DNA from 2 places in the Streptomyces sp. NPDC006739 genome. Region 1 is predicted to be linked to the other one. Evidence: riboswitches for the same ligand, from Rfam matches in the RefSeq annotation. Region 1 holds a riboswitch; the other holds the start of a gene.
The links. A riboswitch is a leader RNA that binds a small molecule or an ion and turns the genes downstream of it on or off. The one in region 1 is predicted to bind cobalamin.
Positions count from the first base shown of each region.

Region 2: another riboswitch for cobalamin. It lies ahead of ACFYMM_RS03650 (cobalamin biosynthesis protein); the one in region 1 lies ahead of ACFYMM_RS10995 (HoxN/HupN/NixA family nickel/cobalt transporter).

Region 1 covers NZ_JBIAGM010000004.1:251,582-266,630, forward strand. The annotation lists gene ACFYMM_RS10965 (LCP family protein) at 1-1,104, opposite strand, end outside; gene ACFYMM_RS10970 (LCP family protein) at 1,312-3,084, opposite strand; gene ACFYMM_RS10975 (tetratricopeptide repeat protein) at 3,593-4,936, shown strand; gene ACFYMM_RS10980 (GAF and ANTAR domain-containing protein) at 5,059-5,763, shown strand; gene ACFYMM_RS10985 (hypothetical protein) at 5,780-6,616, opposite strand; gene ACFYMM_RS10990 (nucleoside hydrolase) at 6,891-7,859, shown strand; gene ACFYMM_RS10995 (HoxN/HupN/NixA family nickel/cobalt transporter) at 7,867-8,886, opposite strand; cobalamin riboswitch at 8,914-9,104, opposite strand; gene ACFYMM_RS11000 (ArsR/SmtB family transcription factor) at 9,185-9,553, shown strand; gene ACFYMM_RS11005 (glycoside hydrolase family 13 protein) at 9,653-11,296, shown strand; gene ACFYMM_RS11010 (DUF4142 domain-containing protein) at 11,321-12,121, opposite strand; gene ACFYMM_RS11015 (DUF6445 family protein) at 12,353-13,039, shown strand; gene ACFYMM_RS11020 (hypothetical protein) at 13,074-13,748, opposite strand; gene ACFYMM_RS11025 (DUF4328 domain-containing protein) at 13,997-14,698, shown strand; gene ACFYMM_RS11030 (SDR family NAD(P)-dependent oxidoreductase) at 14,781-15,049, shown strand, end outside.
Region 2 covers NZ_JBIAGM010000002.1:45,374-60,422, forward strand. The annotation lists gene ACFYMM_RS03595 (glycoside hydrolase family 15 protein) at 1-1,580, shown strand, start outside; gene ACFYMM_RS03600 (SDR family oxidoreductase) at 1,586-2,341, shown strand; gene ACFYMM_RS03605 (enoyl-CoA hydratase/isomerase family protein) at 2,443-3,246, opposite strand; gene ACFYMM_RS03610 (helix-turn-helix domain-containing protein) at 3,375-3,596, opposite strand; gene ACFYMM_RS03615 (ABC-F family ATP-binding cassette domain-containing protein) at 3,920-5,518, opposite strand; gene ACFYMM_RS03620 (VOC family protein) at 5,742-6,155, shown strand; gene ACFYMM_RS03625 (hypothetical protein) at 6,199-7,599, opposite strand; gene ACFYMM_RS03630 (alpha/beta hydrolase) at 7,876-8,994, opposite strand; gene ACFYMM_RS03635 (class II aldolase/adducin family protein) at 9,157-9,888, opposite strand; gene ACFYMM_RS03640 (anion permease) at 10,203-11,474, shown strand; gene ACFYMM_RS03645 (hypothetical protein) at 11,524-11,751, shown strand; cobalamin riboswitch at 11,918-12,058, shown strand; gene ACFYMM_RS03650 (cobalamin biosynthesis protein) at 12,159-13,103, shown strand; gene ACFYMM_RS03655 (cobyric acid synthase) at 13,100-14,608, shown strand; gene cobN (cobaltochelatase subunit CobN) at 14,605-15,049, shown strand, end outside.

The DNA of each region.
Region 1 (15,049 bases):
GGCCATGGGCACCAGCCGGTCGTGGTTCTGCGACCACTGCGTGGTGGGCAGCGTCGTCATCGTGATGCGCTTCGTGGGGACCTTCTTGAACTCCTCGGACAGGTCGTACAGCTTCTTGACCGTGCCCAGGCCGTCGTCGACGGTGAGCGCCTTGGTCGCCGTCTCCGCCAGTCTGCGCATCTCGTCCGGGTTGCTCAGCGTCGCGTTGTCGCGCAGCTGGCGGACCATCGAGTTCATGTACATGTGCTGGGCGTGGGTACGGCCGATGTCGCTGCCGTCCTCGAAGCCGTAGCGGGTGCGCAGCCACTGCAGGGCCTGCTCCCCCTTGACCGAGGTGGTGCCCGCCTTCAGCTTCAGGCCCGAGCCGTGGCCGTCCGAGGTGTGCGAGTAGACGTTCTGCTTCACACAGACCGGGACACCGCCGATGGCGTCCGCCATCGAGACCACACCGGAGAAGTCGACCATCATGAAGTGGTCGATGTGGATGTTGGTGAGCTTCTCCCAGGTGGCGACCGTGCAGCCGGGGCCGCCCCGGGCCAGCGACTCGTTCGCCATGGACAGCGAGAGCGCCTCGTACACCTTGTGGTCGCTCGGGTCGGTGCACTTGGGGATGGAGATCATGGTGTCGCGCGGCAGGCTGACCACGGACATGTTGGTGCGGTCGGCCGACAGGTGCACCAGCATCTGTACGTCGCCGAGCGGGGCACGGCCCACATCGCCCCTGGAACCGCCGAGCTTCAGGTCCTCGGCGGTGTTGCGGCTGTCCGAGCCGATCATCAGCACGTTCAGCGGCGTCTGGCCGGCCGCGTTCGGCGTGGCCTGTGGCGCGCCGCCTTCGCCGAGGTTCAGCTTGGCCTTGCGGATGTTGGCGTTGAGGTGCTCGTAGTAGAGGTAGCCCGCGCCGGCGGTGCCGAGTATCAGCACCGCCACCGTCATGGCCGAATAGCGCAGTATGCGCCGCTTCGGGCGCGCGGGTTTCGTGTTCTCCCCGCGCCCGCCCCCGCCCTCGCCCCCGGCCGGCGCCTGGCCGCCGCCCCCACCAGGTACGTGGGCGCGCCGAGTGCGTGGCAGAGCCCCTTCTCTGCCCACGCTGCTTTGCGTCATCTTCCTGCCCTCCCGCCCCCGGCACCCTCACCGCGGCTTCGTTCAACACCCCGCGCGCGTGCTCGCGCACCGGGGCACCATGTGGCTTGCTGCCGGCCGCGTGCCGTGGAGTGCGGGGCACAGGCCGGAGTGCGGGTCCGCCGCGGCCCCGTGCCGTGGCGATTTCCGCGCTCTGCGCTTAGTGAGACGTAGAACCGGCCCCTGAGGTCACGAGGCGCACTTCACCTCGTTGGCGGTCGTCTTCGGAACACCGGCCGGAGCCTTGGACGAGCCGCTGACCGGAACGCCCGCTCCCTTGAAGTCCTGACCGAGCCTGAGCACGATCGCCGGCAGCCCCTGCGCGTTGGTCTCGCTCTTGCCCGGCGTCAGGGCGGAGGCCGACAGGCCCATCAGATCGGCCAGTTCGCGCGCCTGGTCGGCCTGGCCGGGAGCGTACTCCAGGGTCGTCCTCGGCTGCCGGGTGCCGGAGTTGCCCAGCTGGCTGGACTTGGGCACGCCCTTCTGGGTCTGCAGCCAGGTGAGCGTCTCCTGGGCCGAGCCGGCGGCCGCGCCGGCGTTGTAGATGTCCACCCGGACCTCCGCGGCGGCCGAGCGGGGCCCCTTGAGCTTGGCGGCCTCGGCCGCCTTCTCCTTCTGCTTGACCTCGCTGAAGGACACGTCGCCGCTGATCGCGGAGGCGATCTGCTGGTCCAGGGCGGGGTTGGGGACGACCGTCTTGTGGATCCTGCCGTCGGCGGGGTTGTCGAGGACCGGCAGGGTGACGAAGCTGATGTTCTTCGGCGGCACCTTCTTCAGCTCCATCGCCACGTCCTTGAGCGTGCTGATGGAGCCGATCCCCTTGTCCACGGTGAGCGCCTTGGTCGCCGCCTCCGCCAGGTCCAGGAGCTTGCTCGGGTCGGTGAGCGTCGAGTCGGACTTCATCTGCCGGAACAGCGAGCCGAGGAACTGCTGCTGGACCTTGATGCGGTCGAGGTCGCCGTGGTTGCCCCAGCTGTAGCGGGTGCGGACGAAGGCGAGGGCCTGCTCGCCCGCGACCGTCGAGGGTCCGGCGGGCAGGTCCAGGTGCGACTTCTTGTCCTTGACGGCGTGCGCCAGGCAGACCTTCACGCCCCCCACCGCCGTCGTCAGCGTCTTCACCGCGTTGAAGTCGGCCATCATGAAGTGGTCGACCTTGACTCCGTTCAGGAGCTTCTCGACCGTCCGGATCGTGCACCCCGGGTCGCGGCCCAGCTGGCCGAGGCTGGTGTTGAAGCGGGTCTGGTCGGTGCCCGGGATGGTCCTGACCGAGCCGTCCGGCTGCTTGGTCGGGCAGTCGGGGATGTCGGTGATGACGTCCCGGGGGATGCTCAGCGCGGTGGCGTTGCTGCGGTCCTTCGCCACGTGCAGCAGGATGTTGGTGTCCGCGTGCCCGACGCTGTTGGCGTCGCCGTACCCGGTGTCGCCCTTGCCCTGGCGGCGGTCGGTACCGATCACCAGGATGTTGAACGCCTCCCCCTTGCTGAAGGAGTCGCTGGTGGCACCGGCGGTGTCGGTGGTGGTGATGTTGCCGTTGAGGTGCCGCAGATACAGGTAGCCGCCGGTCGCGGCGGCGATCACGACCACGGCCAGGGTGCCGCTGGTCCACAGCAGAACCCTTTTTCCGGTGGACTTCTTCTTCGTCGGGCCCTTGCCGCGGCGCCGGCCCGCCGGCTGGGGCTCGGGCTGCGGGCCGCGCCGCCGACGGGGGCCGGGCAGGTCCGAACCGCCGGGTGCCTCCGAGTGGCCGGATACGTCCGCGCGGCCGGTCGCGTCGGCGGATCGGCCGGGTGTGTCGTTGCCGCCGGACGGCGTCGGCCGGGGGCCGGAACGGCGGGATCCCGGCACGGAAGGCTGCCCGGCGGCAGGACCCAGCCTCAGTTCGTACTCACCGGTCTCCGGATTGAGTACCCACTGGTCTGCGGGATCTATGGGCTCCCCCCGCCCACGGCCTTGCGAGTCCACGGTCGTCTGTCCTCCGTCGGGGCCGCGCGGTTGTCCTGCCCCCCAAAGACGCGTCGTCAGTCGGTGCAACAGTGCGCGACCTCGTGGCCGGTGGCACCGGGTCGCTCACACTATCCGCACACTTCTGCGACAAGCGACAGCGGTGAGAAATTCCACTTCCGTACAACCGGTCAATTGGCCCCATAAGCGGGGAATGAAGCCCGCGCCTTGGTCTCGGCTTTACCAACGGGTAGCGCTGTGCTGTGCGGTGGGCGGGGCGGGGCCGTCGTCGGACGCCCGGGCCGGGCCCGCGTTCGCCGCCGTGATCAGGGCCGCTACGGCGACCACGGCCGCGGCCACGCCTCTGGCGTACCGTTCGGTGGGGCGTCCGTAGCGTGCGGAAGGGCGTCCGAGCACGGCAACCTCGCAACAACAGTGGCCTGTTAAGCATGCTTAATGCGCCGTTTAACCTAGAGGCTGTACACGCCGAACGGCAAGAGGCGCAAGGGGAGTTGGGGGGAGCAGGGGGATGCGGGAGCGGGATGATCCGGAGGTCGTCGGGCGACGCGTGCAGCAGCTGCGCACCGAACGGGGGCTGACGCAACGTCAACTGGCGGATCCCGCCTACACACCCGCCTACATCTCCACCCTGGAGGCGGGACGGGTCCGCGCCTCCGACGACGCCCTCCAGCACATCGCCGGGCGGCTCGGCGTCGCCTTCGAGGAACTGGCCCTGGGCCGCCCCGCCCACCTCGCCACCGAACTCCGGCTGCGGCTCACCGAGGCCCAGCGCACCCTGGCCACCGGGGAGGCCGAGGAGGCGGCCGCGCAGTACGCCGCCCTGTGCGCGGAGGCCGAGGCGCACGGCCTGGGCTGCGAGCAGGCCACCGCCCTGCTGGGGCTGGGCGAGTGCGCCCTGGAGACGGGCGAGTTGGTGCGGGCCCGCGAGTACTTCGAGCGCGCCGAACGGCAGCTGGCCGGCCTGCCGCTGCCGGTCCGGGTCCCGGCGCTGCGCGGTCGGGCCGTCTCCCACTACCTCGCCGGGGAACTCCGCTACGCCGTCTACCTGCTGGAGTCCGCCCTCGACGAGCTGAACCGGGGCGGACTGCACGACCCGGACGCCCTGCTGCTCCTGTACGCCAGCATCATCGGGCCGTACATGGACATGGGCGCCCACGCCCGCGCCGCCCAGGCCGCCGAGTTCGCGCTCGCGCTCGCCCCACGGGCCGGCGACCCCGCCCTGATCGCCCGCATGCACCGATCGGTGGCCCGCACCCTGCTCGCCGAGGGCCGCGTCGCCGAGGCGGACGCCTCCCTGGCCAAGGCCGCCGAGCTGTACCGCCGGCTGCAACTGCGCACCGAACTCGCCAACTGCCACTGGATGCGCGGCTACGTCTATGCCCAGGACGGTGAACTGGAGCGTGCCGAGGCCGAGTTGCGGGAGGCGGCCGCCATGCTCTCCACCACCAGCGCCGCCCTCTACAACAGCCAGGTGACCGTCGAGCTGGCCGACGTGCTGCACCGGCGCGGCAAGTCCGAGGAGGCCGCCGAACTGCTCAACCGGGTGCTGGGCGACCTCTCCTCGGAGCGCGGCGCCGTGCACGCGGCCGCCGCCCACCGGCTGCTCGGCATCATCGCCGAGGACGCCCGGGACACCGAGGCCGCCGAGGAGCACTACGTGCGCGCGCTGAGCCTGCTGGAGCGGGCCGGGGCCGCCGGCGACCTCGCCGACCTGTGCCGGATGCTCGGTGACCTGCTGCGCCGCACCGGCCGGGTGGAGGCCGCGCTGGACGCGTACCGGACCGGGCTCGGGCACCGTACGGCCCCCGGCACCACCACCCTGGGACCCGCCCCGGCCCAGCCCCCTTTGTGACCCCTCGCCGCGCCGCCGCGCCCCGCCGAAGGCCTTCCCCGGCGCCATGAAACCCCTTCTGTGCTGCGGTTTCGCCGTTCCCGCCCCGGGTAGTCGAGAGGCCTCCGGAAGGAGGCGATGACGTGCTGCGGGTCGCCGAGGCCATCGCCGAACGGCTGCGGGGCGCCGCGTTGCACGAGGTACCCGACCGGCTGTGCGGACTGGCCGTGGAACTGCTGCCGGTGTGCGGCGCCAGTGTGTCGCTGCTCAGCGAGGGGCTGTCCGTACCGGTCGGCGCCAGTGACGAGGCGGCCGCCGGGATGGCGGAGATGCAGACCTCGCTGGGCGACGGACCGTGGCAGCGCGCCGCCGAGCACGCTCGACCGGTGCTCGCCGGGGACCTCACGGCCGGCCGGGACGTGCTCCGCTGGCCGGTGTACGCCGAGCAGGCGACGGCCGCCGGGATCCGGGCGACGTACTCGCTGCCGCTCGGCAACGAGACGGTCTGCCTGGGCACCTTCGACCTCTACAGCGCCACGCCCGGCCCGCTGTCCGCCCATGACCTGCGCGTCGCCCGGCTGGTGGCCGGCGTGCTGACCGTGGCGCTGTCGTCGCTGCCGTGCGCCCAGGAGGACACGATCGACCCGGCCTCCTCCTGGCTGAGCGGCCTGACCAGCGAACACGACCAGATCCACCAGGCCGTCGGCATGATCATGGCGCAGCTGGGTGTCACCGCCGAGGAGGCGCTGGCCCGGCTGCGAGGGCACGCGTTCTCGCACGGGCGTACGGCCCTGGAGACGGCGCACGACGTGGTCCGGCACCGGGAGCGGTTGGAGGACCCCGACTGACGGTCCGCCGCGCCGGTCAGGCCTGCGCCCGCTCCTGTTGCCGCACCTGCGTGAGCCGCTGGACGCCGGCGTCCAGGGCCTGCCGGGTGGAGTCCTCGGGCAGGGTGCCGAGGGCGCCGTTGCTGAGCACGATGGCGTCGTCGCCGACGCGTACGGCGGCGATGTCCAGGGTGAGGGTGGTCGTCTCCCCGTTGTCGTCCTCACCGTTCAGCGTCACGCGCAGCCCCTGCCGGTCGTCCCCGACCGAGGGCAGCCCGACGTCCGCCACCCGCACGGTCTGCGTCCCGGCCCGGGTGGTGGCCGCGGTGAACTGCGAGCAGTTCCGGGGCAGCGTCCGCAGCCAGGCCAGGGAGCGCTCCACGTCCGCCGGGCGGTGGCCGTCGACCTGGTAGCGCAGCTGGGCCTGGTCGTCCTGGTCGTCCAGGGCGGTCACCGCGTACGTCCCGGTCGGCGCGCCGAGCGGCTCGTCGGCGTACAGGGCGTCCAGCAGGCGCTGGCAGTCCGGCGCGGTGGTGGCCGCCTTCAGCAGGGTGTCCCGCCAGGTCGCCGACCCCTCGGTCGGTGTCCACGGCGCCCCGAGATCGGTGTCGGTGATCAGCGCGGCCCGCACTTGGGCTTCGCTGAGCGGAGCGTCACCGGCCTCCTGGCCCGGGGACTGCGACGGCCGCTGCTCCACGCCGGGCGAGACGGCGGCCGACCGCGCCCGCCCCGCTCCGCCGCCCCCGCAACCGGCCACGGCGGCCAGCACGAGGACGCCGGCCACGCAGCCGGCGAGGAGGCGGGGCGCGGCGGGGACGGCGAGGGGGCGGGCCGCGGCGGGGACGGCGAGGAGGCGGGCCGGGGCGGATGACATGCGGGGCCTCCAGGGGCTGCGCGGTGCCGGTACGTGTCCCCCACGGCACCACCCCCCACGCCACACCACCAGCGCACGGGCCCGTCCGGGTGAGGACACCGGCGCGGGAGGCCGTACGGCGGCGGAGGTCGTACGGCGGAGACCGACGCTGTTCTCGTCCCGGCTCTCGTCCCGGCTCTCGTCCCGGCTCGCGTCGCGGCTCGTGGCGACGGACGGCGGGCGGCTGCGTAGGGTCGCTGTCGCAAGGACCCCGAGTCCATGGAAGGAGCCCGCCGTGACCGGTCAGCCCATACCCGTGATCATCGACTGCGACACCGGTGTCGACGACGCCCTGGCCCTGCTGTTCGCCGTCCGCCACCCCGGCCTCGACCTGCGCGCGGTGACCTGCGTGGCCGGGAACACGGACGTGGACGGCGTGGTCCGCAACACCCTCACCGTGCTGGAGCAGGCGGGAGCACCGGACATCCCGGTGGCCCGGGGCGCCGAACGGCCGCTGATCGAGCCCGCCCGCTCGGCCCGGCATGTGCACGGCTCGGACGGGATGGGCGACCTGGGCCTGCCCGCGCCCACCCGCGCCCCGGTGGAGGCGGACGCGGTGACCCTGCTGCGCCGCGAGATCCTCGCCTCCCCGCGCCCGGTCACCCTGATCCCCACCGCCCCGCTCACCAACATCGCGCTGCTCCTGCGCACCCATCCCGAAGTGACCCGCAACATCGAGCGGATCGTGTTCATGGGCGGCGCGGTGACCACCGGGAACGCCACACCGGTCGCCGAGTTCAACGTCTGGCACGACCCGGAGGCCGCGGCCGTCCTGCTCACCGCCGGGGTGCCGATCACCATGTACGGCCTGGACGTGTTCATGCGGGTCGTGGTCCCCGGCACCGACGTACGGCGGCTGCGCGCGAGCACCGACCCCGGCACCCGGCTGGCCGCCGAACTGCTCGCCCACCGGCCCGTCACCCAGGGCGGCCCCACCGGGGCAGAGGCGGCCGGCGGTCTCGGCGACGCGGGCGCGGTCTGCGCCGTCGCCGACCCGGCCGGCCTCACCACCGGCCTGCTCCCCGTCGAGGTCGCCCTCGCTCCGGGGCCCGCCCGCGGTCAGACGATCGTCGACCGCCGGCCGCGCCCCGGGGAGTCCGAGATCCACGAGGGCACCCGCGAACAGACCCTCGTGGACGTGGCGTTGGACGTGGACGTGGAGCGGTTCGTCGCGCTGTGGCTGACGACGGTCGAACGGCCGTGACCGCCCGTCAGTTCCCGGCCCACCGCTGCTCCACCTTCGCCAGCCGCCAGTACGCCAGCGCCGCCGCCCACACCACCACGAACAGGCCGACGATGATGTAGCCGACGTTGGCCAGGTCGAGGCCGAAGAGTTCCATCGTGGCGATGAAGAAGGCGACGGCGATGGACAGCCCGGTGATGGTGAGGTTGTAGAAGACCTTGCGCACCGGGTTGGAGAACGCCCACTGGTAGGCGAAGTTCATGAACGTCCCGTCGAGGGTGTCGAACAGGCTCATCCCGGCCGCGAAGAGCAGCGGCAGGCACAGGATCGCGTACCAGGGCAGCCCCGCCGCCGCGCCCGACCCCGCCATCACCATCAGCGTGACCTCGGTGGCCGTGTCGAAGCCGAGACCGAAGAGGAAGCCCAGCGGGAACATCTGCCCGGGGCGGGTGATGGACCTGGTCAGACGGCCGAGGACACGGGTCAGGAAGCCGCGGGAGTCGAGGTGCTGTTCCAGCTCCTTCTCGTCGTACGACCCCGCGCGCATCGCCCGGAAGACGCGCAGGATGCCGGCGAGGGCGACCAGGTTGAGCGCGGCGACGAGATAGAGGAACACCGCGGAGACCGTCGTACCCATGAAGCCGAGCACCTGGTGGGTCCGGGAGTGCTCGTTCGTCACCCGGTCCGCCAGCTGTGTGCCCGCCGCGATCATCGTGGCCAGCACGACCACCACGCTGGAGTGACCGAGCGCGAACCAGAAGCCGACCGACACCGGCCGTTTGCCGTCCGCCATCAGCTTGCGGGTGGTGTTGTCGATGGCGGCGATGTGGTCCGCGTCGAAGGCGTGCCGCATGCCGAGGGTGTAGGCGGTGACGCCGAGTCCGATGCCGAAGGCCCTGGAGCCGACCTCGTAGTGGCCGGGGACCACGAGAAGGAACAGGATGCCGAAGGCGACGACGTGCAGGGCGGCGATCACCGCCATCAGCCCGACGGTCTTCACGGTGTCCTCGCGCCGCCAGCGGAAAGCGGCAGGGGAAGGCTCGGTCATTCGGTCACGCTCCAGCACCTCGTGGATCAACTCGTGAGATGCCGTGGCCGGTCTCCTGGCTTACGGGTCGTGCGTCAACCGGTCCGCCTTCCCGGCCGTCGTACGACGACCAGTGGCTGCCCCTTGCGGGACGTGGACCGGCAACTCCCCGATAACAGTGGCGAGGGCCGCGTCGGCTTCGCACCGACTTCCCGAGCACCACGGCCCGTTCACCGTAGGGGGCTTCACCCCTTGCTGCATAGCTGCGCACCTGTGCAGGTATGGAAGATCACAAAAAGGCGCCTGCGAGGATGAGCCCATGCATCTCGTGCCTGCCGACCGCGCGGACCGTCGCACCATCGACGGCCACCGGGTGTGCGACGCCATCGCCGCGATCGGCGAGCCCGGCCATGTCCGCACCTGGGCCGACCGCTTCTCCCTGCTCGCCGACGCCAAGCGCCTCGCCCTGCTGCTGGCCCTGCACCGCACGGGCCCGCTGGCGGTCTCCGACCTCGCCATCGCCACGGGAATGAACGACCCGGCGGTCTCGCAGGCGCTCAGGCTGCTGCGCGCCGCGGGCGTGGTGGAGGGGGAGAAGGAGGGCCGGGTGGTCAGGTACCGGGTGGTGGACGCCGAGGTGCAGGGGCTGCTGAAGCACTGCGCGGCGGACGCGGACGAGGGCGGCTGACGATCTCCCGGACTTCCCGGACGGAGCACCGGGCAAGGTTCCCCTTCCCGGCAATGTGGACAGATTCCCTACGTCTTCGTCCTTCCGAAGGGAGCCCGCGTGGCCGATCTCTCGTCCAGGAACCCCGACTGGTGGCGGCAGGCCGTCGTCTACCAGGTCTATCCGCGCAGCTTCGCCGACGCCGACGGCGACGGACTCGGTGATCTGCGGGGCGTCACCCGGCGCCTGAACCACCTCGCCGCCCTCGGCGTCGACGCCCTGTGGCTCAGCCCGTTCTACCCCTCGGAACTCGCCGACGGCGGCTACGACGTCGCCGACCCCCGCGATGTCGACCCGCGCCTCGGCACTCTGGACGACTTCGACGCCATGGTCGCCGAGGCCCACCGGCTGGGTCTGAAGGTGATCGTCGACATCGTCCCGAACCACACCTCGCACCAGCACCGCTGGTTCCAGGAGGCACTGCGCGCGGCCCCCGGCTCCCCGGCCCGGGACCGCTACGTCTTCCGCCCCGGCCGGGGCGAGCACGGCGAACTCCCGCCCACCGACTGGCAGTCCGTCTTCGGCGGCAGCGCCTGGCGGCGGGTGCCCGACGGACAGTGGTACCTGCACCTCTTCGCCCCCGAGCAGCCCGACCTCAACTGGGGGAACGAGGAGGTCCGCGCCGACTTCCGCACCACCCTGCGGTTCTGGTCCGACCGGGGCGTCGACGGCTTCCGCATCGACGTCGCCCACGGCCTGGCCAAGGACCTCACCGAGCCGCTGCGGGACATCGGCGACCTCGGGGCGACCGGCGAGGAGGCCCTGGAGCGCGTACCGCCCGGCAGCCACCCCTACTGGGACCGCGACGAGGTGCACGAGATCTACCGCGACTGGCGCAAGATCTTCGACTCCTACACCCCGCCGCGCACCGCCGTCGCCGAGGCCTGGGTGCCGGGCGCCCGGCGCGCCCTGTACGCCCGCCCCGACGAACTCGACCAGGCCTTCAACTTCGAGTACCTGCAGGCCGGCTGGGACGCGGAGGAACTGCGCGGGGTCATCGCCGGCTCCCTCGCCACCGCCCGCGCGGCCGGCGCCTCCGCCACCTGGGTACTGTCCAACCACGACGTCGTACGCCACGCCTCCCGGCTGCTGCTCCCGCCCGGCACCGACGACAACGCCTGGCTGCTGTCCGGCGGCCGGGCCCCGGCCCTCGACGAGGCGGCCGGTCTGCGCCGGGCGCGGGCGGCCACGCTGCTGATGCTGGCGCTGCCCGGATCGTCGTACGTCTACCAGGGCGAGGAACTCGGCCTGCCCGAGGTCGCCGACCTGCCCACCGAGGTCCTCCAGGACCCGATCTGGGAGCAGACGGGGCACGTCCGCAAGGGCCGCGACGGCTGCCGGGTGCCGATCCCGTGGACGACCACCGGCCCGTCGTACGGCTTCGGGGCCAGGGGCGCCTGGCTGCCGCAGCCGCCGTCCTTCGCGTCCTACGCCGTCGAGGCGCAGGCCGGCACGGAGGGCTCCACGCTGGAGCTGTACCGCACCGCCCTGCGGCTGCGCCGCAAGCTCCTCGACGGCGAGGAGCTGACCTGGAGCGACGACACCCCCGCCGGGGTCCTGCGGTTCAGCCGGTCGGAGGGCTGGAGCTGCGTCGCCAACCTCTCGGCGCGGGCGGTCCCGCTGCCGTCCGGGGACGTGCTGCTGAGCAGCGCGCCCCTGACGGACGGGCAACTGCCGCCGGACACGACGGTGTGGCTGGCCTGACGGACGCCGTTGTTCCCGGGGTCCTCATCCCGCCGTCGGGCTCGGGACGGTCCCGTTCTGGCCGGTCCCGTTCTGACCGTTGCCGTTCTGGCCGGACGCCTCTCCCGGCAGGACCGGCGGCTGGGTGGTGCTGTTCACCGGCGGGGTGAGGACGACCTGCGGCTGTCCCGGCGCGGCGGGCGGCGGGGTCAGATCGGAGGCCGGCAGCTTCGGCGGGGTCGTCTCCTGGAAGAGGACCTGGTCGAAGTCGACCAGGCCGGTCTGCTCCATCACGGTGATGTGGTCGAGGACGGTGGCGTTGGCCTGGTCGGCCAGGATCCGCACCAGGGTGTTCTTGGTCGTCGAGCGGATCTTCGCGATCGTGTTGAAGATCGAGCCGTGGGTCACCCGCAGGATGTTGGCGAAGTCCGTGTCGAACTTCGCGCCGGTGTCCGCGGTGAGCGTGCTGACGAAACCCTGCTGCTGCGGGCTGGCCACATCGGGGATCGCGATGTTCAGCATCGGCCCGATCTTGCGGCAGCTGGCGTCCAGCGCCGCGTGTCCGTCGATTAGGTGCTTGCTCGCGATGATGACCGCCTTGCTCTGCCCCTTCTTCAGACCCAGCTGGCCGACGGGGTACTCCCACAGCCCCGCCGCGCGCACCTTGACCACGAAGTCCCGGTCCGATTCCGTCAGCGGCCCCCACTGTGTCTGGGCGATCACGCGCGTGGGGGAACTGGAGGTGGTGCTGACCCCCAGCATGCTCGGGTAAGCGAGTGCCACGAGGGTCAGCGAAAGGGCACCGCCGACGAAGAGTGTTCCCGTCGCGTTCCGCGAAAAGGCCACCGTGCCTCCTGCCCGGTAGTGGTTCACCGCCCACCGGCGGTTCGGACGCACAGGAGTACGGACCGGGAAGCGACCGGAGTCTCTTGATTTGGTAAAAACTCCGGGCCCACACACGCGAGTTGGTCCCGTCGGCCCGTGCCGGTGCCTTTGTCGCCCAACCACTCCTGGTTGACGAAGTGTTGACCCGTTCGCGGGAGAGTGCAGACGAAACGCGGGCCTAGATTCGGCGGCATGCCCCCACAACCGCCCCCCAGAGTCCCCGCCGCGCTTCCCGTCCTGCCCTACCGCAAGCCCACCAAGGGCCGCGACTACTGGGTACTGGACGACGCCCTGCCCGACGTCGACGCCGTACGGGAACGGTGTCTGGCCAAGGACGACTGGGTGCAGGGGTACCCCTACACCTCGGAGACCTGGCCCGGCCTGCGCGCCATGCCCGGCCTGGAGGCGGGTGAACTCGCCCGTATCGAACGGCTGGTGAAGAAGGCCACCGGTGCCAGGGAACTGTGGGTGCAGAAGGCGCCGGGCGGCGGCACCCTCAACCACAACTGCGTCCAGGTCGTCGGCGAGGGCGAGAGCCAACCCCGCCCGCACACCGACTCCCGCGCGCTGTGCCGGTACGCGGCCGTGCTCTACCTCAACCCGAACGTCCCCAAGGACTGCGGCACCAGCTTCTACCGCCAGCACCTGCCCGGCGGCAGGCTCGGCGGCAACGTCGTCCAGGCCCCGCACAACAACCTCGTCGAGGCCCTCGGCACCCGCTTCGTGGCGCCGGACGCCTTCGAGGAGGACGTCCGCGTACCCCACAAGTACAACCGCCTCCTCCTCTACAACGCCAACCTCGTGCACAGCGCGACGGGTTACTCCGGCAGCACGCTGGAGGAGAAGCGGATGACGGCGGTCTTCTTCTGGATGGCCTGAGGGTGCCGTCGGACGGCCCGGACGCGGGCGGGGCCTACCAGCCGACGAGCGCGGGACCGAGGCTCAGTCCCGTCCGGCTGAGCCATTCCTCGGCGACGTCACGGTTGCGGGTGCCTATGGAGAGGTAGACCGCGTGGGTGCCGGGGGCGGGCTCCGTGCACTGAACGTCCCACACGCTGTTGAGACAGAGCTGCACCCCGCAGAGCTTCGACGAGGGCAGCCCCCGCAGGGCCCCGTCCCAGGCCACGTCGAACCCCAGCGGGCCCACGGCCTCGACCATGAGGTCCAGCTCCGCCTCCGTGCAGCTCTCGTCGTCCGGTCGCACCCTGAAGGGCGGGACGCTCCAGCCGGGCAGGTTCAGCTCCAGTTCCCACTTCTCCACCAGGGGCCACAGCTCGGCGAACTCGGGGCGCAGTTCGACCTCCACGCCGTAGTCGTCACCACCGCGCAACCCGCCGGTACGGTCGATCACACTCCGGAACTCGACGAGCCTCTCCGGCGGGAAGCGCCTGCCGTCCCGGCACGCGAAGACGGCCTCGCCGAAGTAGCGGCGCGCGTAGTGGAACTGCTCCACCGTCACGACGGGACCGATCTCGGGCGAATACGGCTCATCGGCCCACTCCGCGAACTCCCCCAACAACTCCCGCGCCCGCCCCAACGCCCCCACGGCGTCCGGCAACGGCTCAAGCACCTGATAAAGCATGGACATCCCCATGGCACACCTCCCGAACGGGGAGCGTACGCAGCACGTGGGCGGGCGTCGCGTGGATTACGACGGCACCTCCGGACGCGAAGTGATCTCGACGGCAACGGCACTCATGTGCAAGCCGGGCTATGTGGCCGATTGGCCCGAACTTTCGGACTGGCAGTGACGGGTTCGTGGCGCGTGGGGCGCGTGGGCGCGTGCGGGTGTGCGGGTGTGCGGGTGTGCGTGCGAGTGTGCGTCAGGATGTGTCGGTGAACGATCAAATAGCTGAGCAGGATCAGCAGGTTCGGCAGTCCGCCGTGCGGCCCGTTGGTGGTGTGGCCCGGTTCGCCGTCGGGGGGCTGCTTCTCGCGGGGGGCGCGTGGGTGGTGCGGGCCGGGTGGGAGCTTCGGCTCGCGGCGGCCGGCGAGCCGGCGTCCGGGCCGCCCGACCAGGGGGGCGGTGACCACCGGCCGCTGAACGCGCTGGAGAACGGCTACCACGTCGTCACCGCCCTCGGGGAAGGCGTCGCCCTCGTGTGCGCCGTGCTGTTCCTGCGGTGGCTGTGGCGTGTCCGGGACAACGCCCGGGAGCTGACCGGGCTGCGCCCGCGCTACGCCGGTTTCTGGGTCTACCTGGGCTGGATACTCCCCATCGCCAACCTGTGGATCCCGCGCGGCCTCGTCGCCGACGTCCACCGCACCATCGCCCCCGACCGCCGCCTGCCCCGCTCGCTCAACTGGTGGTGGGCGCTGTGGCTGATCGGCACGCTGAGCGGGGTCGGGTTCGTGTACCGCGACGATACCGACGCGGTCATCGCCCGCGCCTACACCGAGGTGTGGCCGCTGGTCGTCTCGGACGCGGCTGTCGTCGGAGCGGCCGTCGCCGGTGCGCTCATGGTGCGCGCGGTCACCTCAGCGCAGCTCGAACGGCAGCGGCAGCCGGTCATGGGTGGCGGCGCCGAGGAGGGCTGAGCCCCTACGGGGGGTACGGGTACTGCACGGCCCGCGTCGGCCGTTCCCCCCATCCCCCAGGAGTATCCCTCAGGAGGCCCCCATGACCACCCTCGCGCTGATCGGAGCAGGTCCCGGTCTCGGGGTCGCCGTGGCCCGGCGGTTCGGGCGGGAGGGGTACGACGTCGCGCTCCTCGCCCGGGACGAGGAACACCTGCACTCCCTCGCCGGCACCCTCGCGGCCGACGGTGTCACCGCCCGCGGCTTCGCCGCCGACGTGCGCCGCCCGGAGCAGCTGGCGGCGGCCCTGGACGCGGCGGCGAAGGCGCTCGGGACGATCGAGGTGCTGCAGTACAGCCCCGTTCCGCACCG
Region 2 (15,049 bases), on a different contig from region 1:
AGGACACCCTCGTCCTCGACACCGAGTGGGACACCCCGGACGGCACGGTACGGGTCACCGACCTGATGCCCCAGCGGGACCAGGCTCCCGACGTCGTACGGATCGTGGAGGGCGTCAGCGGACGCGTCACCGTGCGCAGCACACTGCGGCTCCGCTTCGACTACGGCTCCATCACCCCGTGGGTGCGCAGGTCCGGCGGCCACCGCGTCGCCGTGGCCGGCCCGGACTCGGTGTGGCTGCGCGCCGAACCGTCCGTGCGCACCTGGGGCGAGGACTTCGGCACCCTCTCGGAGTTCACCGTGTCCGAGGGGCAGAAGGTCGCCTTCGTGCTGACCTGGCATCCCTCGCACCACCCGCGTCCGCCGCTGACCGACCCGCACGACGCGCTGCGGGCCAGCGTCGCGGGCTGGCGCACGTGGGCGTCCCGGTGCCACTACGACGGCCCGTACCGCGATGCCGTCGTACGCTCCCTGATCACCCTCAAGGCCCTCACGTACGACCCGACCGGCGGTATCGTCGCCGCCCCGACCACCTCGCTGCCCGAGGAGCTGGGCGGGGTGCGCAACTGGGACTACCGCTACTCCTGGCTGCGCGACTCCACCCTCACCCTGGGCGCCCTGCTGACGGCGGGTTACCACGGGGAGGCCGAGGCCTGGCGCGACTGGCTGCTGCGCGCGGTCGCCGGCGACCCCGCCGACCTGCAGATCATGTACGGCCTGGCGGGCGAGCGCAGACTGCCGGAGACGGAGCTGCCGTGGCTGTCCGGCTTCGCCGCCTCCTCGCCGGTACGCATCGGCAACGACGCCGTGAACCAGCTGCAGCTGGACGTGTACGGCGAGGTCATGGACTCGCTCTCGCTGGCCCGCACGGCCGGCCTGTCCACCCGGCCGCACATGTGGGAGATCCAGACCGCGCTCATGGACTGGCTGTCCTCGCGGTGGCGGCAGCCGGACGAGGGGTTGTGGGAGGTGCGCGGCGGGCGCCGCCACTTCGTTCACTCGAAGGTGATGGTGTGGGTGGCCGCCGACCGGGCGGTGCGCGCCCTCGAGGAGCACCCCGAGCTGGAGGGCGACCTGGACGGCTGGCGCGCAATGCGTGACGAGGTGCACCGGGAGGTGTGCGAGAAGGGCTTCGACCGGGAGCGGAACACCTTCACGCAGTACTACGGCTCACGGGACCTGGACGCCGCGCTGCTGCTCATCCCGCGCGTCGGCTTCCTGCCGCACGACGACCCGCGCGTGCTCGGCACCATCGACGCGGTCCGCGAGGACCTGGACCACGGCGGCTTCCTGCGCCGCTACACCGCCGACGGGACGGTCGTCGACGGAGTGCCCGGCAGTGAGGGCACCTTCCTGGTGTGCTCGTTCTGGCTCGCGGACGCCCTGCACATGAGCGGCCGTACCAAGGAGGCCCGGGAGCTGTTCGAACGGCTGGTGGGGCTGGCCAACGACGTGGGTCTGCTGGCGGAGGAGTACGACCCGGTGGAGGGTCGTCAGCTCGGCAACTTCCCGCAGGCGTTCAGTCACATCGGGCTGGTGACCACCGCCTTCGCCCTGTTCGGGAGCGACCAGGCAGGATAGGGGCCATGGATCTTGGACTGAAGGACCGGGTGTACGTCGTCACCGGCGCCACCCGCGGGCTGGGCAACGCCACCGCACGCGAACTCGTGGCCGACGGCGCGAAGGTGGTCATCACGGGGCGCGACGAGAAGCGGGTCGCCGACGCAGCCGCCGAACTGGGCGCGAACGCGGTCGGGGTGGCCGTCAACAACTCCGACGCCGGTGCTCCCGAACGGCTGATCGCGGCCGCCCGCGCCCACTTCGGCGGCTTCGACGGCGTCCTGATCAGCGTCGGCGGACCGCCGCCCGGGTTCGTCGCCGACAACACGGACGAGCAGTGGCGGGACGCGTTCGAGTCGGTGTTCCTGGGCGCGGTGCGGCTCGCGCGCGCGGCGGCGGCCGAGCTGGCGGCCGGGGGTGTCATCGGGTTCGTGCTGTCGGGGTCGGTGCACGAGCCGATTCCGGCGCTGACCGTGTCCAACGGGCTGCGGCCGGGGCTCGCCGGGTTCGCCAAGTCGATCGCGGACGAGCTGGGGCCGCGCGGGATCCGGGTGGTGGGGCTGCTCCCGGCCCGCATCGACACGGACCGGGTGCGCGAACTCGACGGGCTGTCCGCGGATCCCGAGGCCACCCGTGCGGCCAACGAGTCCCGTATCCCGTTGCGGCGGTACGGGACGCCGGAGGAGTTCGGCCGGGTGGCGACGTTCCTGCTGTCGCCGGCCGCTTCCTATCTGACCGGGATCATGGTGCCGGTGGACGGGGGAATGCGGCACGGGTTCTGAGCCCGCCCAGCGGCGCGGGCGCGGCGGAGCCGACGGGCCCGCCGCTGCGCTGCCCGCGGGACGGCAGGCTCAGACCCGCCGCCCCGCGGACAGCGCACGGCTCATTCGCCCAGGCCGGCCAGATCCCGCAGGCGCCGTGCCTGGGCCTGCCGCTCCGCGGCACGCTGCTCGTCGTAGGTACGCTCCACCGCGCCGCGCAGCAGGGCCTTCGTCTCGACCACCGCGTCCCGGGGCGCGGCCAGGATCGCCGCGGCCAGGTCCCGCACCGCGCCGTCGAGTTCCCCGACGGGCACCGCGACACTGGCCAGCCCCGACGCCACCGACTCCTCGGCCTGCACGAAGCGCCCGGTCACGCAGATCTCCAGCGCGCGGGCATAGCCGACGAGCCCGACGAGCGGATGGGTGCCCGTCAGGTCCGGCACGATGCCGAGGCCGGTCTCGCGCATGGCGAACTGCACGTCGTCCGCGACGACCCGCAGGTCGCAGGCGAGGGCCAGCTGGAAGCCGGCACCGATCGCATGTCCCTGGACGGCGGCGATGGACACGATGTCGCTACGCCGCCACCAGGTGAACGCCTCCTGGAATCCGGCGATGGTCGCGTCGAGCCCGGCGTCGTCACGGCGCGCGAGATCGACGAAGGTCGGCTCGCCCGGGATCCCCTCCGGGGTGAACATCTGACGGTCCAGCCCGGCGGAGAAGGACTTGCCCTCGCCGCGCAGCACCACGACCCGGACGGAGCCCGGCAGCAGCCGCCCGGCCTCGGCCAACGCCCGCCACAGTGCGGGGCTCTGGGCGTTGCGCCGGTCCGGGTTGGTCAGCGTCACCGTGGCGAGCGCGTCGTCCACGGTGAGCCGTACGCCGTCCTTGTCGAGTACAGCGGCGAGGTCCTGGTCGGGCGAAGCCATGGGGCGCCTCCGATGAGTGCGGTCATCACGCATGCCGGACGGCATGACTAAGTGACTGCACAGTAACCACCCGGCCGATCAGAGAACCGACCGGGTGGTCACCATCGAAGCCGATGGGCCGCCCGGGTTCAGGACGATGCGGCCTTCTTGCCCCGAGTCGCGCCGCCACGCCCACGAAGGGTGACGCCCGACTCGCTGAGCATCCGGTGTACGAAGCCATACGAGCGGCCGGTCTCCTCGGCCAGCGCCCGGATGCTCGCACCGGAGTCGTACTTTTTCTTCAGGTCTGCCGCGAGCTTGTCGCGCGCGGCGCCGGTCACCCGGCTGCCCTTCTTCAGAGTCTCGGCCACCCGTGCCTCCTCATGGGAAGTGCGCTCTGGTCCCCTCATGATCACCCCTCCGGGGCCCGATGGCCACCCATTCGGCAAGGTCCGTGAGACAAGGTTGTGACGACAGGAGCACGCCCCCACATACGGAATCGACGATTCCATGCGTGTCCGTACGCTGGGCCGAACGGGCGGTTTCGCGAAATGCCAGGTCAGAGGCGCGACACGGCCGATCCCTTGGTGGCACGGGGATCGGCCGCGAAATCGATGTACGACACACCTCGATACGAGGAGATCTCACACAGATGATGGATCACGACTCGGCCGAATGATCCATACCCAGTGGATCAAGCCAGGGCGACGAGGTCCGCGTAGTCGGCGCCCCACAGGTCCTCGACGCCGTCCGGCAGCAGGATGATCCGCTCCGGCTGGAGCGCCTCCACGGCGCCCTCGTCGTGGGTGACGAGGACGACGGCGCCCTTGTAGGTGCGCAGCGCGCCGAGGATCTCCTCGCGGCTGGCCGGGTCGAGGTTGTTGGTGGGCTCGTCGAGGAGCAGCACGTTCGCCGAGGAGACCACCAGGGTGGCCAGGGCGAGCCGGGTCTTCTCACCGCCCGAGAGGACGCCGGCGGGCTTGTCGACGTCGTCTCCGGAGAAGAGGAACGAGCCGAGCACCTTGCGGACCTCGACCAGGTCCATGTCGGGGGCGGCGGAGCGCATGTTCTCCAGGACCGTGCGCTCGGGGTCGAGGGTCTCGTGCTCCTGGGCGTAGTAGCCGAGCTTCAGGCCGTGGCCGGGGACGACCTCGCCGGTGTCGGGCTTCTCCACACCGCCCAGCAGGCGCAGCAGGGTGGTCTTGCCGGCGCCGTTGAGGCCGAGGATGACGACCCTGGAGCCCTTGTCGATGGCCAGGTCGACGTCGGTGAAGATCTCCAGCGAGCCGTACGACTTCGACAGGCCCTCGGCCATCAGCGGGGTCTTGCCGCAGGACGCGGGCTCGGGGAAGCGGAGCTTGGCGACCTTGTCGGACTGGCGGACCGCCTCCAGGCCGGCCAGCAGCTTGTCCGCGCGGCGGGCCATGTTCTGCGCGGCGACGGTCTTGGTGGCCTTGGCGCGCATCTTGTCGGCCTGGGCGTTGAGCGCGGCGGCCTTCTTCTCGGCGTTGGCCCGCTCCCGCTTGCGGCGCTTCTCGTCGGCCTCGCGCTGCTGCTGGTAGAGCTTCCAGCCCATGTTGTAGACGTCGATCTGGGAGCGGTTGGCGTCCAGGTAGAACACCTTGTTGACGACCGTCTCCACCAGGTCGACGTCGTGGCTGATCACGATGAACCCGCCGCGGTAGGTCTTCAGGTAGTCCCGCAGCCAGATGATCGAGTCGGCGTCGAGGTGGTTGGTGGGCTCGTCGAGCAGCAGGGTGTCCGCGTCGGAGAACAGGATGCGGGCCAGCTCGATACGGCGGCGCTGACCGCCGGAGAGGGTGTGCAGCGGCTGGCCGAGCACCCGGTCGGGCAGGTTGAGCGCGGCGGCGATGGTGGCGGCCTCGGCCTCGGCGGCGTACCCGCCCTTGGTGAGGAACTCGGTCTCCTGGCGCTCGTACTGCCTGAGGGCCTTCTCGCGGGTCGCGCCCTGGCCGTTGGCGATGCGCTGCTCGTTCTCGCGCATCTTGCGGATCAGTACGTCGAGCCCGCGCGCGGAGAGGATGCGGTCGCGGGCGAGGACGTCGAGGTCGCCGGTGCGGGGGTCCTGCGGGAGATAGCCGACCTCGCCGGAGCGGGCGATCTGGCCGGCGGCCGGGATGCCCTCGCCGGCCAGGCACTTGGTGAGGGTGGTCTTGCCGGCGCCGTTGCGGCCGACCAGGCCGATGCGGTCGCCCTTGGCGACCCGGAAGGTGGCGTTCTCGAGGAGGATGCGGGCGCCGGCGCGCAGCTCGATTCCGGAGGCGGAGATCATGGACAGACTCCAGGGCTTACGTGGTTTTGGCGGGTGGGCGGCTGAGGACGTTCCCGCCGTCTAATGCGCGAGGAGAATGGCCATGGCGGCAATTCTAACGGGGTGACGCAAGCACTTTTTCAGTTCGGGCGTTCGATCCGCTTGGCCGGGGGCGTTGTCAGTGGCGGCTGCGAGACTGGGCACCCGGGGCAGTTCCGGGTCGGTGTACGAGGGAGTGATCGGCATGGCGGGCACGGTGGGCGGACGACCGAGCATCTTTCCCACGCTGCTGTACGCGGACGCGAAGGCGGCGATCAGGCAGCTCACCGAGGCCCTGGGCTTCACCGAGCTGTCGGTGTACGAGACGCAGGACGGCACGGTGATGCACGCCGAGCTGGTCCAGGGCAACGGCGCCGTGATGATCGGCTCCAAGGGCCGCGGCGGTGTGTTCGACGCGGCGATGAAGGACGCGGGACCTGCCGGGGTGTACGTCGTGGTGGACGACGTCGACGCCCACCACCAGCGGGCCGTGGACCACGGTGTGGAGATCCTCATGCCCCCGACGGACCAGGACTACGGCTCGCGGGACTACATGGCCCGCGACACCGAGGGCAACATCTGGAGCTTCGGCACCTACGCGCCGGAGGTCGCCGCCTGACCGGTGGCCGCCTCCCGGCCGGGGGCCGCCGGCGGCGGGCCGGTCAGCCGCCGGTGTGGACCTGGAAGGCGGCCCGGCGGACGGCCTTGGCCAGGGCCGGGTCGGGGTGGGCGGCGGCCAGGGCGACCAGGACCTGGACGGTGCGGGGGTGGCCGACCGCGCGCACCTCGTCGAGCAGCGCGGGGACGGTGGGCTGCACGGCGGACTCCAGGTGCCGTACCAGCATCGGCGCCTCGCCGTGGTCGGCGACGGCCGCGGCGGTGTCCACCCACAGCCAGGTGGCCTCGTCCCGGGTGAGGACCTCGTGCGCGTCCTCCGGGTCGATGCCGTCGTGCTCGGCGAGCCACAGCAGGGCGTACGGCCTGAGCGCCGGCTCGTCGACGACGGCGCGGACGTCGGGCTCGGCGGGGGCGCCGACGACCCGCAGCGCCTCGAAGGCGAGGCCGCGCAGCAGGGCGTCCTCGCCGCGGGCGGCCTCGATGAGCTGGGAGACGGCGCTGCCGACGGGGCGGGCGGCGAGCCAGGCCCGGTATTCGGCGCGGGCGGCGTTGGGGCGGAGCTGGGCGCAGCCGCGGAGCATGTCCTCGGCGGCCTGCTCGATGTTCCCGGCGGGGCTCTGCGCGGCCACGCAGATCTGCTCCAGCTTGACCCAGACCGCCCAGCTGCCGAGCGGGGTGAGCGTGGCCTGGCCGTCGCCGTAGGTCAGGGCGCCGACGGAGGCCAGGGCGTGCAGGGCCCAGTCGAGAAGGGGGGCGAGCGGGGTGTCCTCGGCGGGGGCGGGTTCGGCCGGCTCGGCGGGCCGGGGGCCGTAGGGGACCTCGCAGCGCTCCGTGCGCAGTTCGGTGACCCGCTGCTGGAGCAGGTCGAGGAGCTGTTCGACCGGGACGGGGCCGGCGGACAGCTGGAGGAAGGAGAGCACCTGGGGCATGGCCGAGACGACCTCCGCGACGGCGGCGGGCTCGTGGTCGGCGGGTTCCGGGTGGGCGAGCGACCAGGCGTCGAAGAGGGCGACCCAGCCGCGCAGCACGGCGCTGTCGTCCCGGTTCCAGGCGCGCAGCCGCCAGCCGGGGCGGGCGCTGTCGCCGTGCACCTCGACGAGTCCGGCGAGGCGGGCGGTGTCCCAGTCGGCGCGGACCTGGCCGGGTGTCAGGCCGAGGTCACCGGCCGCGCGTTCGGCGGTGGCGGCGGAGAGGGTGGCCTTGCCGTCGTCGGTCGCGCCGTCGCGGCCGGGGCCGAGGGCGGCGTCGGCCCAGCGGGCGACGCGGGCCGCGCCGGCCAGGCCGGAGCGAGCCATTCTGGCCAGTTCGGCGGGGGCCGGGGTGCCCTCCGGCGGCCGGGGTGCGGGGCGGCGCGGGCGTCGCTGGTTCACTGCTCCGGGGGCGGCGGCCAGGGGTCGCGGTCGGACGAGTCGAAGCCTGGAGTCGCGCGGGATACGGGACGTCACGGGTGCAGTCTTCCGGTTGACGGTCCGAAAACCCAAACGGAATGTCACGCCGGGCGACGGGGCTGGCCAAGGCACGGGCTCCGGCACGGCCGGAAGAGGCGCGTTCAAGCCAGTGGTACGGCCTTAAACGGAATGCGCGCATCCCCTGGAACCATCCGTTCCGCCCCACTCCGGACCACTGTCCCGCCGGACCACTCCCGCCGCTCCGGCCACTCGCGCCATTCGGGCCACTCGCGCCACTGCCGACCCCCGGCTCCCGCCTCCCGCCCGGGCCGGTCACATCAAGGGGGTCAGGAAACGGCGCAGGCGTTCCTCGTAGTCCTCGGGGTCCGGGTTCCACATGGCCGCGTGGGGCGCCTGGGACACCGTGTGCAGCGACACCCGGTCGGGGTGACGGGCGGCGAGGCCGCGGGAGAGGTGCCAGGGGGCGACCGTGTCGTCGGGGCCGTGGATGATCAGGGTCGGGGCGTCCGGGGCGGCCGGCCGGGCGACGCGGTCGGCGCGCAGGCCCGCTCGGCCCTGCGCGGCCCGGACCGCGAGCGGAAGCAGCGGCTCCGGGGTGTGCCGGGCCCGGGCCAGGGCGCGCAGCGTGGCCTCCCAGCTGAGCACCGGCGAGTCCAGGACCAGGCCGGCGATACGGTCGCGGACCGGGGAGTGCGCGGCGGCGCGCAGCGCCATGGCGGCGCCGGTGGACCAGCCGTACAGGACGACGCGGCGGGCGCCGTAGCGGACCGCGTAGCGGATCGCCGCGTCCAGGTCGCGCCACTCGGTCTCCCCCAGGTGGTTCAGCCCGTCCGGCGGGCGCGGGGCGCCGAGGTCGCCGCGGTAGGCGAGGTCGAGGACCGGCAGCCGGCGGCCGTGCAGGAACTTCATGACGTTCATCGGGTGCTCGCGGGTGGTGCCCAGACCGTGCACCGTGATCACCCAGGTGTCCCGCTGTCCGGGCACGAACCAGGCGGGGAGCGCGCCGAGTTCACCGGGCACGTCGACGTCCGCGTGGTCCAGGCCGAGGGCCGTGCCGGGGTTGCCGACGTGCACGTTCGGGGTGAGCCACACCTTGTCGCCGGCTTCCAGGGTGCCGTGGGTGACGCGCTCCAGGCGCCGTACGACGGTGTCGGCGGTGTGCTCGGCCGACTGCAGGACGGGACCGACCACGGCATGCGAGCCGTCACCGGCGAGACCGTAGGTGCCGGGCCGCAGCGAGGCCAGGTCACGGGTGAGGGTGAGCCGCCCCGCCGCCGCCCCGTGCACGGTGAGCCGGGGTTCGGTGGGCAGCGGCTGTCCGGGGTGCGCCTTGAGCGCGGCGGCGCTCGCCATCCGTCCGGCGGCCACGCCGACCGCACCGGCCGCCAGGACCGCGGTGACGGCGGCGGCCGCCGTTCTGACAGTGCGCACGGGACCAGTGTCCCGGCGGGTCCCGCCACCGGCCAGCGGGAGTGCGCCGACGAGGGAGCGGGCGGCGGGACGGGGAGCGGCGCGGCGGACTTCGCCTCGGTGGATCGAGGCACTCCGGTGGATCGAGGCACTCCGGTGGATCAGGGCGCTGGGGAACAAGGGTCACCTCCGTTGGCCGTACCCCTTGAGACGTTCCCCGGCTTCGGCGATCTGTGCATCGGTCAGCAGCGACGGCGTCAGTCCGGGCACCGAGGACGCCGTCAGCCACAGGCGGCACATCCACTCCAGCTGGGCGGTGCGGTCGTAGGCCTGGTCGAGGGTGGTGCCGTGGGTGATCGTGCCGTGGTTGCGCAGGAGGCAGCCGGTGCGGCCGGTGAGGGCGCTCAGCATGTTCCCGGCCAGCTCCTCGGTGCCGTAGGGCGCGTACGGGGCGACCCGGACGGTTCCGCCGAGCGCGGCGGACATGTAGTGGATCGACGGCAGCTCGCTCACCAGGGTGGAGACGGCCGTCGCGTGCACGGCGTGGGTGTGCACGACGGCGCGGGCCCCGGTGGCGCCGTACACGGCCAGGTGCATGGGCAGTTCGCTGGTCGGCACCAGCGTGCCGAGCACCTGCCGGCCGGCCAGGTCGACGCCGGTGACGTCGTCCGGGGTGAGCCGGTCGTAGGGCACGCCCGACGGTGTGACCAGCACGGTGTCGCCGACCCGTACGGACACGTTCCCCGAGGTTCCGACGACCAGCCCGTCGGTCACGGTCCGGCGGGCCGCCGCGACCAGCGCCTCCCAGGCCCGAGCCTCCTCCGCGCGCACCCCCCGTCTCCCCGGCTCCGGCGCCTTTCCCGCGCCCTCCCGGCCGTCCTCCGCGTCCCGCCGCTCCCACCGCTGTTCAGCCATGCCGCGATCCTGCCAGTCCGGATCGGCGCGTCCACGTCGCCTGCCGCGTCCATGCCACCTGCCGCGAGCCGTATACGGACCCGCGCCGAGTCGCGCACGGCGTGCCGGGTGACCAGAATCTCCTCGACGGCTCGTCCGCCGGCCCGAGGGTGTTCACCCGGGGTGAGCGACCAAGGGGCGTACGGGTCGTCGGACCGAAGCGGAATGACGACCCCTCCATGCCGACACCCCGACGCCCGCCCCAGTTCATCTTCCGTTCACCCTGGTTGCCTACGGTCAACCAGCCAATGACGCTCGAACGATTGCCTGGGTAAATGGAAAGCTTCTCGCTGATCCTCGCGATTGTGGTCGTAACCGCACTCGCGTTCGATTTCACGAACGGTTTCCACGACACAGCCAACGCGATGGCCACGACCATCTCGACCGGTGCCCTCAAGCCCAAGGTCGCCGTGGCCATGTCCGCCACGCTCAACCTTGTGGGCGCATTCCTCTCCGTCGAGGTCGCCAACACGATCTCCAAGGGTCTTGTCGACGAGAACGGCATCCGTCCCGAGGTCATCTTCGCCGCCCTGGTCGGCGCGATCCTCTGGAACCTCGTGACCTGGCTGGTGGGCCTGCCCTCCAGTTCCTCGCACGCCCTGATGGGCGGTCTGATCGGCGCCACCATCGCCTCCGCCGGCACCGGCGCGGTGCACGGCGACGTCCTGGTCACCAAGGTGCTGCTGCCGGCCGTCGCGGCTCCGGTCGTCGCGGGCGTCGCGGCGATGGTGGCCACCCGGTTCTCGTACGCGGTCCACCGGAACGCCGGGACCGGCGCGGCCACCGAGGACGACGCCACCCGCAAGGGCTTCCGCGTCGGCCAGATCGCCTCCGCCGGCCTGGTCTCCCTCGCGCACGGCACCAACGACGCGCAGAAGACGATGGGCATCATCACCCTCGCGCTGATCGCGGGCGGTGCCATCGCTCCCGGCTCCAACCCTCCCACCTGGGTCATCGTCTCCGCCGGCATGGCCATCGCGCTCGGCACCTGGCTCGGCGGCTGGCGCATCATCCGCACGATGGGCAAGGGCCTGACCGACCTCCGGCCGCAGCAGGGCTTCGCCGCCCAGACCAGCGCGGCCACGGCCATCCTGGCCTCCTCCCACCTCGGCTTCTCGCTCTCCACCACGCATGTCGTCTCCGGTTCCGTGATGGGCGCGGGCCTGGGCCGCAAGGGAGGCGTGGTCCGCTGGTCCACGGCCACCCGCATGGTCGTCGCCTGGGTGCTGACGCTCCCGGCCGCCGCCGTGGTCGGCGCGCTCGCCGAGAGCGTGACCGGCCTCGGCGACTGGGGCACCGCGCTCGTCGCCGTCTTCCTGGTCGCCTCCAGCGCCGCGATCTGGAAGATCTCCCGCCGCGAGGTGGTCGACGCGAGCAACGTCAACGAGCCCGAGGAGCCGGCCGGCGTGGTGACCACGGCGATCGCCGCCGTGACCCCGCCCCCCACCGGCACGGTGACCGAGGGTCTGACCGCCACCATCCCCGCCCCGGTCCCGACCGTCACCGACCCGGTCGCCCCGGCGGTCCCGCCGGCCGCCGCCGTCTGAGCCCGCCCACGAGCACCCGGTTAAACCCGGTCAACCAAGGAAGCAACCCATGAAGATCGACTGGGCGGCCATCGGCTCCGTCTTCGGCGTCAGCCTCGTGGCCACCGTGGGCCTGGTGGCCCTGTTCACCCTCGGCGTCGCCGGCCTGTCCCGCCGCGAACGCGCCGCCACCCGGGGCGACTCGGCCGCACTGGCCCTCACCGGCGCGTACGTCTGCTTCGCGGGATGCGCGGCGGCGGTGGCGTACGGCATCTACCTGATCACGGCGAAGGCCTGACCGCCCCAGCCTCGGCCTGAGCACCACTCAGCACCTCGGAGCCCCGCGCGGGCCCGGACTTCGGACCGGGACGCGCGGGGCTCCGGCATGGCCGGGGTCCGACTCCGGTGGGTCCACTGTGGGCCTCAGCACACTCCCGCGTCGCAGGTCAACAGCAAGTTGACGGCCGTTCCGGGGGCGTGGTGGACTGCCGGAGCCATGTACGGCGGCAAGGGAGGAAGCCGGTGCGAATCCGGCGCGGTCCCGCCACTGTCACCGGGGTAGGAAGCCCCGGGAGCCAGGAACTCCCACCGCCGGTCTCGTCGAACCAGGGCGCGGACACCCTGAGTGAGGACATATCGCCATGCTCGGCTGCCTGTTGAGGTCCAGCACCGCCTCGCTGTCCCGCCCCACGGCCGGCTGAGCCGATGGGTGCCGATCGCGGATACGCGTACGGCGCCGCCGCCGGCCTTCTCGGTGACCTGCTCCTCGGCGATCCCCGCCGCGGACATCCGGTCGCCGTGTTCGGGCGGGCCGCGGGGGCCGTGGAGCGGGTGCTGTGGCACGACCACCGCGGATGGGGGGCGCTGCACACCGCCGTCTGCGCCGGGAGCGCCGTCGCCCTCGGGGCCGTGGCGCAGCGCCTCGTCCATACCTCTCCCGCCGCGTCCGTCGTGCTGACCGGCGCCGCCACCTGGGCCGTCGTCGGCGGGACCTCGCTGGCCCGGGAGGCCCGGAGCATCGGGCGGGCTTTGGAGGCCGGGGACCTGGACCGGGCCCGGGACCGGCTGCCGCACCTGTGCGGGCGCGATCCGCAGACGCTGGACGCCGACGGTGTCGCCCGGGCCGTGGTGGAGTCCGTCGCCGAGAACACCTCCGACGCCGTCGTGGGCGCCCTGGTGTGGGGTGCCGTGGGCGGGATGCCGGGGCTGCTCGGGTTCCGGGCCGTGAACACCCTCGACGCCATGGTCGGGCACAAGTCCCCGCGCCACCGCCGCTTCGGCTGGGCCTCCGCCCGCCTCGACGACCTCGCCGGCTGGCCCGGGGCCCGCCTGACCGCCGTACTCGCCGCCGCGTCCGGACCCGACCCCCGGGGTGCGGTGCGCGCCTGGAGGGCCGACGCACACCGGCATCCGAGCCCCAACGCCGGCCCGGTGGAGGCCTCGTTCGCGGGAGCCCTCGGCGTGCGGCTGGGCGGGACCCTCTCCTACGGCGGCCGCGTCGAACACCGTCCCGTGCTCAACGGCGACCGGGGGCGGGCCGTCCGGGTCACCGACATCGAGCGGGCCGTACGGCTCTCCCGCCGGGTCGGCCTGCTCGCGCTCGGCGTCACCGTCGCCGCGCGCCTGATCGCGAAGGGACGTGACGCATGAGCGGCGGTCTGCTCGTCGCCGGCACCACCTCCGACGCCGGCAAGAGCGTCGTGACGGCCGGGATCTGCCGGTGGCTGGTACGACAGGGCGTCAAGGTGGCGCCCTTCAAGGCGCAGAACATGTCCCTGAACTCCTTCGTCACGCGCGAGGGCGCCGAGATCGGGCGCGCCCAGGCCATGCAGGCCCAGGCGTGCCGGGTCGAGCCGACCGCGCTGATGAACCCCGTGCTGCTCAAGCCCGGTGGCGAGCAGAGCAGTCAGGTCGTGCTGCTGGGCAGGCCCGTCGGTGAGCTGAGCGCCCGCGGGTACCACGGGGGGCGGCAGCAGCGGCTGCTCGGGACCGTGCTGGACTGCCTCGCCGAGTTGCGGGGCACGTATGACGCGGTGATCTGTGAGGGGGCGGGAAGCCCGGCGGAGATCAACCTCCGCCGGACCGACATCGTGAACATGGGGATCGCGCGCAATGCGCGGCTTCCCGTGCTCGTGGTCGGCGACATCGACCGGGGCGGTGTCTTCGCCTCCTTCTTCGGGACCGTCGCGCTGCTCTCCCCTGAGGACCAGCAACTCGTCGCCGGGTTCCTCGTCAACAAGTTCCGCGGCGACGTCTCGCTGCTCGAACCCGGCCTGGACATGCTGCGCGGGCTCACCGGGCGGCGGACGTACGGTGTCCTGCCCTTCCGGCACGGGCTCGGCATCGACGAGGAGGACGGGCTGCGTGTGTCCCTGCGCGGCACGGTCCGGGAGTCGGCCACCGCCGCGCCCGTCGGGCAGGACGTGCTGCGCGTCGCGGTCTGCGCGATCCCCCTGATGTCCAACTTCACCGACGTGGACGCGCTCGCCGCCGAACCCGGGGTGCTCGTACGGTTCGTGGACCGGCCCGAGGAACTGGCCGACGCCGACCTCGTCGTCGTCCCAGGCACGCGCGGGACCGTGCGGGCCCTGGAGTGGCTGCGGGAGCGGGGGCTGGCCCGGGCCCTCGTGCGGCGGGCCGCCGAGCACCGGCCCGTCCTCGGCATCTGCGGCGGCTTCCAGATCCTCGGCGAACGCATCGAGGACGAGGTGGAGTCGCGCGTCGGTGCGGTCGACGGGCTCGGGGTCCTGCCCGTGCGGGTGCGGTTCGCCCGCGAGAAGACCCTCACCCGCCCGGTGGGGGAAGCCCTCGGCGAACCCGTCGAGGGGTACGAGATCCACCACGGGATCGGGGACGTGAGAGGCGGGGAGCCGTTCCTGGACGGCTGCCGGGTCGACCAGACCTGGGGGACGCACTGGCACGGCTCGCTGGAGTCGGACGGCTTCCGACGGGCGTTCCTGCGCGAAGTGGCGGCCGCCGCGGGCCGCCGGTTCGTGCCCGCCGCCGACACCTCGTTCGCCGCGCTGCGCGAGGAGCAGCTCGACCGGCTCGGCGACCTGATCGAACAGCACGCGGACACGGACGCGCTCTGGCGGCTCATCGAGTCGGGCGCGCCACAAGGACTGCCCTTCATCCCACCGGGAGCGCCCGCATGAGCACAGTGTTGTTGTTGTCGACCGCCGACACCGATCTGCTGGCGGCGCGGGCCGCCTCCGGTGCCTCCTACCGGATCGGCAACCCGACCAGGATCGACGTGGCGCGGGAGCTGCCCGCTCTCCTGGACGGCGCCGACCTCGCCGTCGTACGGCTGCTCGGCGGCAGGCGCGCCTGGGAGGACGGGCTGGCCGCGCTGAAGGCGTCCGGCGTCCCGACCGTGCTGCTCGGCGGTGAGGCGGTGCCGGACGCGGAGCTGATGGCCGAGTCCTCGGTGCCGGCCGGTGTGGTGGCCGAGGCGCTGCGCTATCTGGTGGAGGGCGGTCCCGGCAACCTGGTGGAGCTGGCCCGCTTCCTGTCCGACACCGTGCTGCTGACCGGCGAGGGGTTCGTCGAGCCGCGGAAGATGCCGGAGTACGGGGTGCACGGGGAGCGTTCCCGGG